DNA from 3 places in the Geomonas oryzisoli genome. Region 2 is predicted to be linked to each of the others. Evidence: riboswitches for the same ligand, from Rfam matches in the RefSeq annotation. Region 2 holds a riboswitch; each other region holds the start of a gene.
The links. A riboswitch is a leader RNA that binds a small molecule or an ion and turns the genes downstream of it on or off. The one in region 2 is predicted to bind molybdenum cofactor.
Positions count from the first base shown of each region.

Region 1: linked by a shared signal. The riboswitch ahead of KP004_RS13295 (aldehyde ferredoxin oxidoreductase family protein) and the one ahead of KP004_RS03350 (hypothetical protein) in region 2 are both predicted to bind molybdenum cofactor.
Region 3: linked by a shared signal. The riboswitch ahead of KP004_RS10320 (molybdopterin molybdotransferase MoeA) and the one ahead of KP004_RS03350 (hypothetical protein) in region 2 are both predicted to bind molybdenum cofactor.

Region 1 is NZ_CP076723.1:3,050,347-3,053,615, reverse strand. It holds gene KP004_RS13305 (HesA/MoeB/ThiF family protein) at 1-19, opposite strand, end outside; gene KP004_RS13300 (MoaD/ThiS family protein) at 21-245, opposite strand; gene KP004_RS13295 (aldehyde ferredoxin oxidoreductase family protein) at 318-2,048, opposite strand; molybdenum cofactor riboswitch at 2,089-2,209, opposite strand; gene KP004_RS13290 (iron-containing alcohol dehydrogenase) at 2,514-3,269, opposite strand, start outside.
Region 2 is NZ_CP076723.1:758,584-761,852, reverse strand. It holds gene KP004_RS03360 (ABC transporter ATP-binding protein) at 1-405, opposite strand, end outside; gene KP004_RS03355 (hypothetical protein) at 540-761, opposite strand; gene KP004_RS03350 (hypothetical protein) at 763-1,506, opposite strand; molybdenum cofactor riboswitch at 1,608-1,725, opposite strand; gene KP004_RS03345 (DUF1003 domain-containing protein) at 1,803-2,336, opposite strand; gene KP004_RS03340 (S8 family serine peptidase) at 2,468-3,269, opposite strand, start outside.
Region 3 is NZ_CP076723.1:2,352,593-2,355,861, forward strand. It holds gene KP004_RS10310 (MOSC domain-containing protein) at 1-389, opposite strand, end outside; gene moaA (GTP 3',8-cyclase MoaA) at 406-1,386, opposite strand; molybdenum cofactor riboswitch at 1,710-1,830, shown strand; gene KP004_RS10320 (molybdopterin molybdotransferase MoeA) at 1,908-3,119, shown strand; gene moaC (cyclic pyranopterin monophosphate synthase MoaC) at 3,121-3,269, shown strand, end outside.

The DNA.
Region 1 (3,269 bases), 2.3 Mb from region 2:
AAGTGATGACCTTGCGCATATCAGCCTCCTCCGACCAGGGGAAAGAGTGAAAGCGTGTCGCCGTGGCTCAGTTTGCTGTCGAGTTCGCCGTGCCGGCCGTTCAGCATGACGATGCCGATCTCCTCTTCGGTGAGTCCGAGGGAGAGCACCACCTGGCGCACGTCGCACCCCTCGGCGAGCTCCTGCTCGGCGACCTTGAACCTGCCGTTTCTGAATGTGGCGAAAAGCTTGAGTGTGATCTGCATAACGGCACCTGCGTGTTTGGCTTAAACGGAAAAACCCGGCGTGACTTCCGTCACGCCGGGTAGAGGTGGTTCCTAGAAGTTCCAGAACTCGTCGATTTCCTCGTCGGTGAAGTCCCACACCGCGTTGTGCGGTGCGACCGGCTCGGTCTTGAAGAAGTCCGGCAGGCGGTCGTGGACGTTGGTGAGACCGGCTTTCTGGTTGAACTCGCGCTCGGTCTTCAGGATGTACTTGCCCAGGTTGTTGACGTCGTCGCCGGTGAGGGCGATGCCGAAGCGGGCATTGATCATGTCGATGAGGGCCGGCAGGCACTCCGGGATGTCCAGCGCCGGGAAGGCGACGAAGATGCACATACCGGTGGAGTCAACCGCGGCGGTCGCGATCTGCAGGTTACGGGAGAGCTCGACCTGGCCGTCCTTCTTGAGCGGATCGACGTAGCCGCCGACGTTCAGGATGTTGGTGGCGATGGTGTAGCCGGAGGTGTGGTCGGCGCCCATGGTGGAGGTGGCGTAGGTGATGCCGATGCCCTTGACGGAGCGCGGGTCGTACGCCGGGATGCCCTGGTTCTTGACCACCGGTACGCGGGTCACGCCGTAGGTGCGGCCAACGGATGCGGCGCCGCCGCCCAGCACGCGGCCCAAAGCGGTGCCCTTGGCGATTTCGTCGGTCAGCAGGCGAAGCATTTCCTTGGAGTCGCCCCACTTGAGGATGCCGGCCTCCATGGCCACGCCGAACATGACGGCGGTCTCGATGGAGTCGATCCCGATGTCGTCCATCAGGTTGTCGGCGCGGGCGATGTCGTCCAGGTTGTCGATGCAGCAGTCGGCGCCCAGGCCCCAGATGGTCTCATACTCGAAGCCGGAGGTGACGTACTTGCCTTCCTTGTCGTGGTAGACCTGCGAGCACTGGATGATGCAGCCGGCGTGGCAGCCGTGTTTCGGCTTGCCGCCGCGCGCCACGATGGTGTCGTGCATGGTCTCACCGGAAATCTTGTCGTGCCCTTCGAACTGGCCGACGGTGAAGTTCTTGGTCGGCAGGCCGCCTGCTTCGTTGAGGATGTTGACCAGGACGTTGGTGCCGTAGGTCGGCAGGCCTTCGCCGGAGACCGGGTGGTCGAGCAGCGCCTTGGAGAACGCCCTTGCTGCGGTCTTGAATTTCTCCGGATCCGCGATGGTCACGGCTTTCGCGCCTTCGCTGTCGATGGAGATGAACTTAATCTGCTTGGAGCCCATGACCGCGCCCAGGCCGCCACGGCCGTGGCTGCGGATCTTGCTGTCCGGGTCCTTGACGGAGATGTTGGCGGCGGTCATTTTCAGCTCGCCGGCCGGGCCGATGGTGAGTACGCCGGTCTTCTTGCCCAGGCGGGTCTCGACTGCGTCGATGACGGCGAAGTTACCAAGACCGAGCAGTTCTTTCTCCTCGTTGATGGTGACGCCGTTCGCGCTCACGGCCAGGTTGTACCAGGCGCCGGTTTTCGGTGCGCCTTCGATGATGATCGCTTTGATGCCCAGTTTGGCCAGCATCTGAGCTGCGGTGCCGCCTGCGTTGGACTCTTTGATGCCGCCGGTGAGCGGGCTCTTGGCGCCTGCGGAGAGACGGCCGGAGTTGGCTGCCGCGGTGCCGGTCAGCAGGCCCGGTGCGAAGACGAGCTTGTTCTCGGGGGAAAGCGCGTGGCAAGTCGGCGGTACTTCGGCGGCCACGATGGTGGAGGTGAGGCCACGGCCACCCAGGCCTGCCCATGCTGCCGGAACTTCTTCGATCTTGGTGGTGAGGTCGGTCATGTTGACGCGAAAAATCTTATCCATGCTTTTCAAGCTCCCTGTTTTTATTTAGTTCTACCGGCAGTAGCTACCGCCGGGACTCCTTTCCAAGAGGGAGGCTCCGCCGTTTCCAGCGAAACCCGTTGGCCTGGAGCCATGAGGGATGATCCCTTTTAGGCTGCGACGGCTCGGAGATTTTTGATGCGTGACTGACCCGACACCGCTTACGCATCTGTTGCGTGTGCTGGGGTACTGCGGGGCGCTACGGCCTTAAGCTTCCCCCTTTCGCAAAGGAGGAAAGGCTTCATTATGCTCCTCCCCCCGGAGGGGGGAGGTTGGGAGGGGGGATGCCGCAGTCTGTGAACAAGGCCCCCCCTCCCTAACCCTCCCCCTCCGGGGGAGGGGATTATGCTGCAGTGGGTGAAGTTGCCATCACCAATTCGGTGGCGTCTTCCCCCTCACCCTGTCCCTCCCCCGCAAGGGGGGAGGGGACGTTGGGGCGAGTGACTACTACATTGCATCCTTGAAGATCTGGATGACCTGCTCGAGGGTCGCTTTGCGCGGGTTGGTGAACTGGCAAGCGTCCTTCTTCGCGTTCTCTGCCATGATGGCCAGATCCTCTTCCTTGACATTGAGGGCCTTGAGGCCGGTCGGGATGCCGATGGAAGCGGAGAGGGTGCGGATCCTGTCGATCGCCTTCTGGCCGGCTTCGGTCACGGAGAGGCCGTCGACGTTCTCGCCCAGAGCCTTGGCGATGTCAGCGAAACGCTTCGGGCAGGCGATCAGGTTGTACTGGCTGACGGCCGGCAGCAGGATGGCGTTGCAGACGCCGTGCGGCAGGTTGTAGAAGCCGCCCAGCTGGTGAGCCATGGAGTGAACGTAGCCAAGCGATGCGTTGTTGAACGCCATGCCGGCCAGGTACTCGGCGTAAGCCATCCTGTCGCGTGCCTCGAGGTCTTCGCCGTTGGCGACAGCCTTGGAGAGGAACTCGGCGATCAGCTCGATGGCTTTGATGGCACAGGCGTCGGTGATCGGGGTGGCGATGGTGGAGACGTATGCCTCAACCGCGTGGGTCAGGGCGTCCATACCGGTGGCAGCGGTCAGAGCTGCCGGCTTGCCGACCATGAGCAGCGGGTCGTTGATGGCGATGTTCGGAGTGCAGCGCCAGTCGACGATAGCCATCTTTACGTGGGTGTCGGTGTTGGTGATGATGCAGAAGCGGGTCATTTCGGAAGCGGTACCGGCGGTGGTGTTGATAGCAACGAA
Region 2 (3,269 bases):
CGCCGAAAAGCGCTCCACGCTGCGCCGCTCCTCCCCGGTCAGCCCGACCTCGTGCAGCCCCTCCCGGACCCGCAGCGCGATCTCGTCGGCCGGCACGCAAAAGTTCTCCGGCCCGAATGCGATTTCCTCGGCGACCGTGGAGCACAGGATCTGCGACTCGGCGGTCTGGAACACGATTCCCGCCGCCGGGGCGCTGCCCGCCGCGGCCGAAGGGGCGACCCGGATGGTACCAAGCCGCGAGCCGCGCGGCAGCAGCCCCATGATCCCCATGAGCAGCGTGCTCTTGCCGCAGCCGGAATCCCCGGTCAGGCAGACGAACTCCCCGCGCCGCACAGAGGCGCTGATCCCGGAGAGGCTCGGTTCCGTGGAGCCGGGATAGGTGAAGCCGAAATCCTCTATGTCCAAAACGTTGTCGTGCAAAAAAACCTCGAAGTCCTGAAATCCGTCATGCAGAAGACCACGGCACGGTCATGCCCGGTCCTGTAGGGGCGAATAATCATTCGCCCTGCTGGCAGCGGCCATGCGAGCGGGCCGCTCCCTCAGGCCGCCTCGTGCAGCGGCGGCAGCCCCAGACAGGTGAAGGATTCCACGCTCCAGCGCCGGTAGCGGCAGTTGTAGCAGGAGAGCTCCTCCTCGACCACCTGCTCCTCCTCGACGTCCGCCACGAAGCAAGCGCAGCAACCGGCGACTTCCGCCGCCACCCCCCAGGCCTCCTTGCCGTGGGCGAACTCCCTGTTCCCTCTCTGATCGCGGCGCCACATGCTAGTACGCCTTCAGCTGCTTGCGATGCAGCGTCTGCCAGCGCGCCTGGGAGTCCGGCGACTGGGTGGCGCCCACCAGGAGCACCGACTCCCCATCCAGCAGCACCGTCTTCGGCTTTTCACCCAGCACCACCAGGTCCTCGTCTTTCAACGCCTCGCCGGTCACGCTTTTCACCACGTCGACCACCGGATGCTGCAGCAGCTCGTCCACCCGCAGCATGCGGTAGGGCTGGCCGAATTCCAGGAACCCCTTCAGGCGCCCGTCGTTGCCCGACATCCTGAGCCCGGCGCCGGCCAGGGCACCGATCACCCCCTGCCCCGTGCCGCCGTGCTGGGAGAGGTGCACGCCGAGACGCCCGGCGAGATCGTAGGCCTCGTCCATCCCGATCACCTCGCGCTTCGCGCGGCGACCGAAGCCGATCAGCTCGTTGCGCGCCGCCATCCGGGCCGGCACCGCGACGCACAGCCCCGGATCGGAACCGGGCGCGCTCTCCTTTTCCAGGAACTCCGAGACGTACTCGATGACCGGTTCGAGCCACCCCTCGCCCACATCCGCGAAGAAGCACATGGCGCTGTTGTGCGAGGTGTAGGGGATGTCCGGGTGCACGTAGAGCTGGTGCCTGGTGATGTAACTGCAGGTGCCCCAGCCGCGCTGCTGCAGTTCGTCCGCGATCAGGGAGGCGATCTCCCCGGTCCCCCTGCTCTCGAGGTTGTCGGTATCGTCGATTGAAATCGCTATCCGCATCTGCTTTCACTCCTGACCGTTGTATTACAAAGTAAATAACGCTAGACAAAAAAAAGCCCCGATCCTGGATGGAAGGGGGCCTTTAACAGTTCGGTGTTACCGCTCTGCCGCAAGGCTCTCCTTTCCAAAAGGGAGGCACCGCCGTTTCCGGCAGCACCCGTTGGCCCGCAGCCATGAGGAGGTCCTTTTAGGCGGCGAAGCTCGGAGAGGCTCAGATGAATTTGGGCAGAACCTTTAACACAGGTAAAACGTATACTCCAGAAAAATATGATGTGGAACGGCAAACTTTCGGCAGGTTACTCTTCTTTCTTCTCCTGTTCGACCCGGTCCATGGTGTCGAGCACCTTCTCGGGCTTGACATCCTTGGTCAGCTCCTCGAGTTCCGGGTTCCTGGACTCCTCGACTCCGAGTTTGTCCCCGATCGCGGTCAAAAGGGTAATGATCCTCGTGACCTCGTGCTCCGCCAGCAGGTCGATGTGCAGGTTCAGCTCGGCGCGCCGGTCCGCGGAGGCCTGCATGCGGTTTTGGCTGATGAGGACGAAGGTGGAAAGAAAGATCGCCTCGACCGAGGCGAACATGGCGAGAACGACGAAGGTGGGGTCGAAGCGGGGGAGGATGGTGATCCAGCCCAGGTTGACCAGTATCCATCCCCCGAAGAGGACCAGGTGGATGTAGACGAAGGGCATGCTCCCGGTGAAGGAGGTGATGGCGTCCGCCAGCCGTTCCTGCGCGCTCTTGGTGCGCTCCTCGGCCTGGCGCCGCTCCAGGAGCGCCGCGATGTTGCGGTTGACCACGGAAGCCATGGACTGGTCGGAATCGGACTCTCGCATCGCTCTCCCCGCCCTGCCGGAAGCATTCGAGCTGCGCTCAACCCGGAAACAGTACCGTACCAGTCGGGCACCGCAAGTCAGCGGAGCGCCGCCGGCTCGCAGGCCGCGCGGCGCCCCATCTTGTCACCTCCTCAGTTGAGCGTCACGATGCAGGGAGCAGGGGACGTGGTGTAGCCGCTCTCCGCATAGCCGCTCTTCATAGCCTTGACCCGGAAACTGTAACTGCCGCTGCTGCTTGCGCTGAAGTAGGTGTAGGTCCCCCCGCCGCTGTAAAGCTGCGTCCACGCGCCACCGTCGCGGCTGTACTCCACCTGGTAGGTGACACCGCTTACGTTGCTGCTACCCCAGCTGACCTGGAACTTGCCCGTGCTGCTGGCTGCCGGCACGGTGATCGAAGCGGGAGCCCCGCAGACGAGTTTTACGACGCAGGCGTTCGCCGATACCGTGTAGGGGCTGTCGTCAAAGCCTGCCTTCACCGCCTTGACCCGGAACCAGTAGCTGCCGTCCACCGTCACCTTGGGATAGGTATAGGTGCCGGTGCCACGGCTCATTTCGGTCCAGGGGCCGTCGTTGAGGCGGTATTCCAGCACGTAGGTCGCACCGGAGACGTTGCCGCTCACCCAGGAAACCTGGAACTGGCCGGTACTGTTGGCGCTCGGCACGTTCAACGCAGCCGGGGCGCCGCAGACGAGGTAGACCTTGCAGGGTGCGGCCGAGGTCGTGTAGGGGCTGTCGGCGAAGCCGGTTTTGATCGCCTTGACCCGGTACAGGTAACTGCCGTTGACGGCGACGGTCTGGTAGACATAGGTACCGGTGCCCCGGCTCACTTCGGACCAGGGGCCGTCGTCGAGGCGCGCCTCCAGCACGTAGGTGACGCCGGAAACGTTGCTGCTCCCCCAACTGACCTGAAACTGCCCCGTGCTGTTAGTGCCC
Region 3 (3,269 bases), 1.6 Mb from region 2:
TTCAGCACCCTGGCGAAGATCCCCTCTTTGGGCATCACGCAGTCACCGGCCTGGTAGTAGATGGCGCAGCGGGTATGGCACTCCTTGCCGATCTGGGTCACCTCCAGGAGGGTCTCCCCGAGCTCGATCTTGGCGCCGATGGGGAGGCTCACCAGGTCCACCCCTTCGGTGGTGATGTTCTCGGCGAAGTCCCCTTCCTTCACGTCCAGCCCGAGCGCCTGCATCTTGGCGATGCTTTCCTGGGCGAGAAGACTTACCTGCCGGTGCCAGTCGCCGGCGTGGCCGTCGCCGACGATGCCGTGCTCCTCGCGCATAGTGACCTCGGGGACCGGGGTCTTCCTCTCCCCTTTGTTCTTGCTGATATTGACGGCGATTACCTTTCCGATCATGCCTTCTCCTTGTTCTCTAGCCGCCTACGCGGGACATTGCGAATGGTTTGGTTTCCACACCTTCATCGGTCACCTCGTGCCGCCCCGGTTTGGCCGCCACGATGCGCCGGATTTCCTTGCGTAAAAGTTCGTCGTCGCCCGTCACCAGCACCGGTTTCAGGTCGACGCCTTCCCCGGAGAACAGGCACCCCTTGGCGACACCGGACGCGGTCACCCGCAGGCGGTTGCAGCCGTCGCAGAAGTGCCCCGTCATGGCGGTGATGATCCCCAGCGACCCGGGCGCCCCCTGAATCCGGAAATTCTTGGACGGGCCGGAGCGCTCGCTGTTGGTGCTTTCCTCGATGGTGTACTCGCGGGCAATGCGCTCCCTAATCTCGGCACCCGGTACGGTGAGGTCACGCCAGTCCGCGTCGCCAGAGGTCGGCATGTACTCGATGAAGCGCACCGCATAGGGACGCTTCAGGGTCAGCGCCGCGAAATCAAGGATCTCGTCGTCGTTCACCCCGCGCATCACCACCACGTTGATCTTGTGGGGCGGGAAGCCGACCCGTTCCGCCTCGTCGAGCCCGTCCAGTACCCGCTGCAGGTCTCCCCCGCGGGTGATGGCGGCAAAGGTTTCCGGCTTGAGAGAATCGAGGCTCACGTTCAGCCTCTGTACCCCGGCATCTCTCAACCCCTGCGCCATCTCCTTCAAAAGGAGGCCGTTGGTGGTCAGGACCAGTTCCTTCAGCCCCGGCAAGGCGGCCAGGCGTGCCAGGAAGTCGACGATTCCCTTGCGCACCAGGGGCTCCCCGCCGGTGACGCGGATCTTCTCGATCCCGGCGGCAACGGCCTCGGACGAGATCCGGAGCAGATCCTCGTAGGAGAGCATCTCGCAGTGGCTCAGCTTCTCGACACCCTCTTCAGGCATGCAGTAGCTGCAGCGGAGGTTGCAGCGATCGGTGACCGAGAGTCGCAGGTAGTTGATGCGCCTGCCGTAGGTATCTATCAATGACATAAAATTCCCTGATTACAGGTGTTTAAACTGCTTGACCTCAAGCGGCGGGTGATCCCGCAGGCAGCCGGTCGCGGCTCGACTGTCTGGTACACGCTAAAAACCATACCTTGTTTGTCAAACGGAAATCAACCACTTTAATGAGCATGGTTGGGGTGCCCCTGCAGACTGGCTAGAAAAGTATACGGCTTGGAGGCGAGGCGGCGCAGCCTCCGAAAACCACTAAATTACAAGGTGTTACCATGGCGTTGGCACGGCCCGGGGTGCAACCCTTAAGCTAAAATAATTGTTTATTTCCGCCCAAATATGCTATGGCTTTGGGAAAATATGCACAACGTCTCCGAGCTGCTGCCGTCTAAAGGGAAACACCCCAGGGCGCCGCAGCCGATGGGTGCTGCCGGAAACGGCACCGCCTCCCTCTTGGAAAGGAGAAGCACCGCCGCATCAGCGCACGGGCCCCCTCTTCCTTCACGGAGACGGGGCTTTTTTCGTAACTGCCATTAACAAGGAACAAAGAGGAAGAGATGACGAACTACGAGCAAGCCAGACGCATGGTCATCGAAAAGGTGGCGCCCGTTGGCGTGGAAAGGGTGCTGCTTCTGGAAGCCGCCGGACGGGTGCTGGCCGAGGACTACGTGGCCCCCAAGGACATGCCGCGCTGGGACAACTCCGCCATGGATGGATTCGCCGTCAGGAGCGCAGACTGCGCGCCGGGCACCGTACTGAAGGTCACCGACTACATCCCCGCCGGTGTCAGTTCCGACGACGCCGTGACGCCGGGGTGCGCGGCGCGCATCATGACCGGCGCCCCCATCCCGCCGGGTGCCGATGCGGTCGTGCCGATAGAGGAGACCGAGAACACGGCCGAGACCGTGAAGCTCCTGCAGCAGGTGAAAAAGCACGACCATATCCGCTTCCAGGGCGAGGACGTGCGCAGCGGTGAGGCGGTCATGCCGCGCGGCACCGTCATCGGCGCTCCCCAGGTGAGTCTGCTGGCCTCCTTCTCGGCGGTCCTGGTTCCGGTCTACCGCAAGGTGCGCGTTGCGATTCTCTCCACCGGCGACGAACTGGTCGAAGTAGGCACCGAGCCCAAAGAGAGCCAGATCGTCAACAGCAATACCCTCGCCCTCGCCACCGCCATCAAGCTCTGCGGCGCCGAACCAGTCATCCTCGGCATCGCCCGCGACGACCGCGACAGCCACCGGGCCCTGCTCTCCGAGGGACTGAAGGCGGACGTGCTGATCACCTCGGCCGGGGTCTCCGCCGGGGACCGTGACCTGGTGCGCGAGGTGCTGGCGGAACTGGGCGTAGTGGAGCAGTTCTGGAAGCCCGGCATCAAGCCCGGCGGCCCCACGGCCTTCGGCATGAAAGGGAACATCCCCGTTTTTTCACTGCCCGGCAACCCGGTTTCCACCATGATCACCTTCGAGGAGTTCGCCCGGCCGGCGATCCTGCGCATGATGGGGCACGAGAAGGTGTTCCGTCGCACCGTCAGGGGCGTCCTCAAGGAAGGGGCGCGCAAGAAGGCGGGTAAGGTCAACTTCCTGCGTGTCCACGTCGCCATCGAGGGAGGGCGCTATATCGCCAGCACCTCGGGAGATCAAAACACCGGGATACTGAAGACCATGCTGCGCTGCAACGCCCTCGCCATCCTCCCCGCCGAGGCGACCGAGTTCGCCGCCGGCGCGGAAGTAGATCTGCACCTGCTCGATCCCACCTTGGAAATGGAGGTTTAACATGTCGTTCAACCACTTTGACGCCAGCGGCAACGCCATCATGGTCGACGTAAGCCAGAAGACCCCGACCATGCGCACCGCCGTAGCCGGCGCCGTGCTGACCCTGAAACCCGAAACCGTGCAGTCCATCGTCTCCGGGAAGATGGCCAA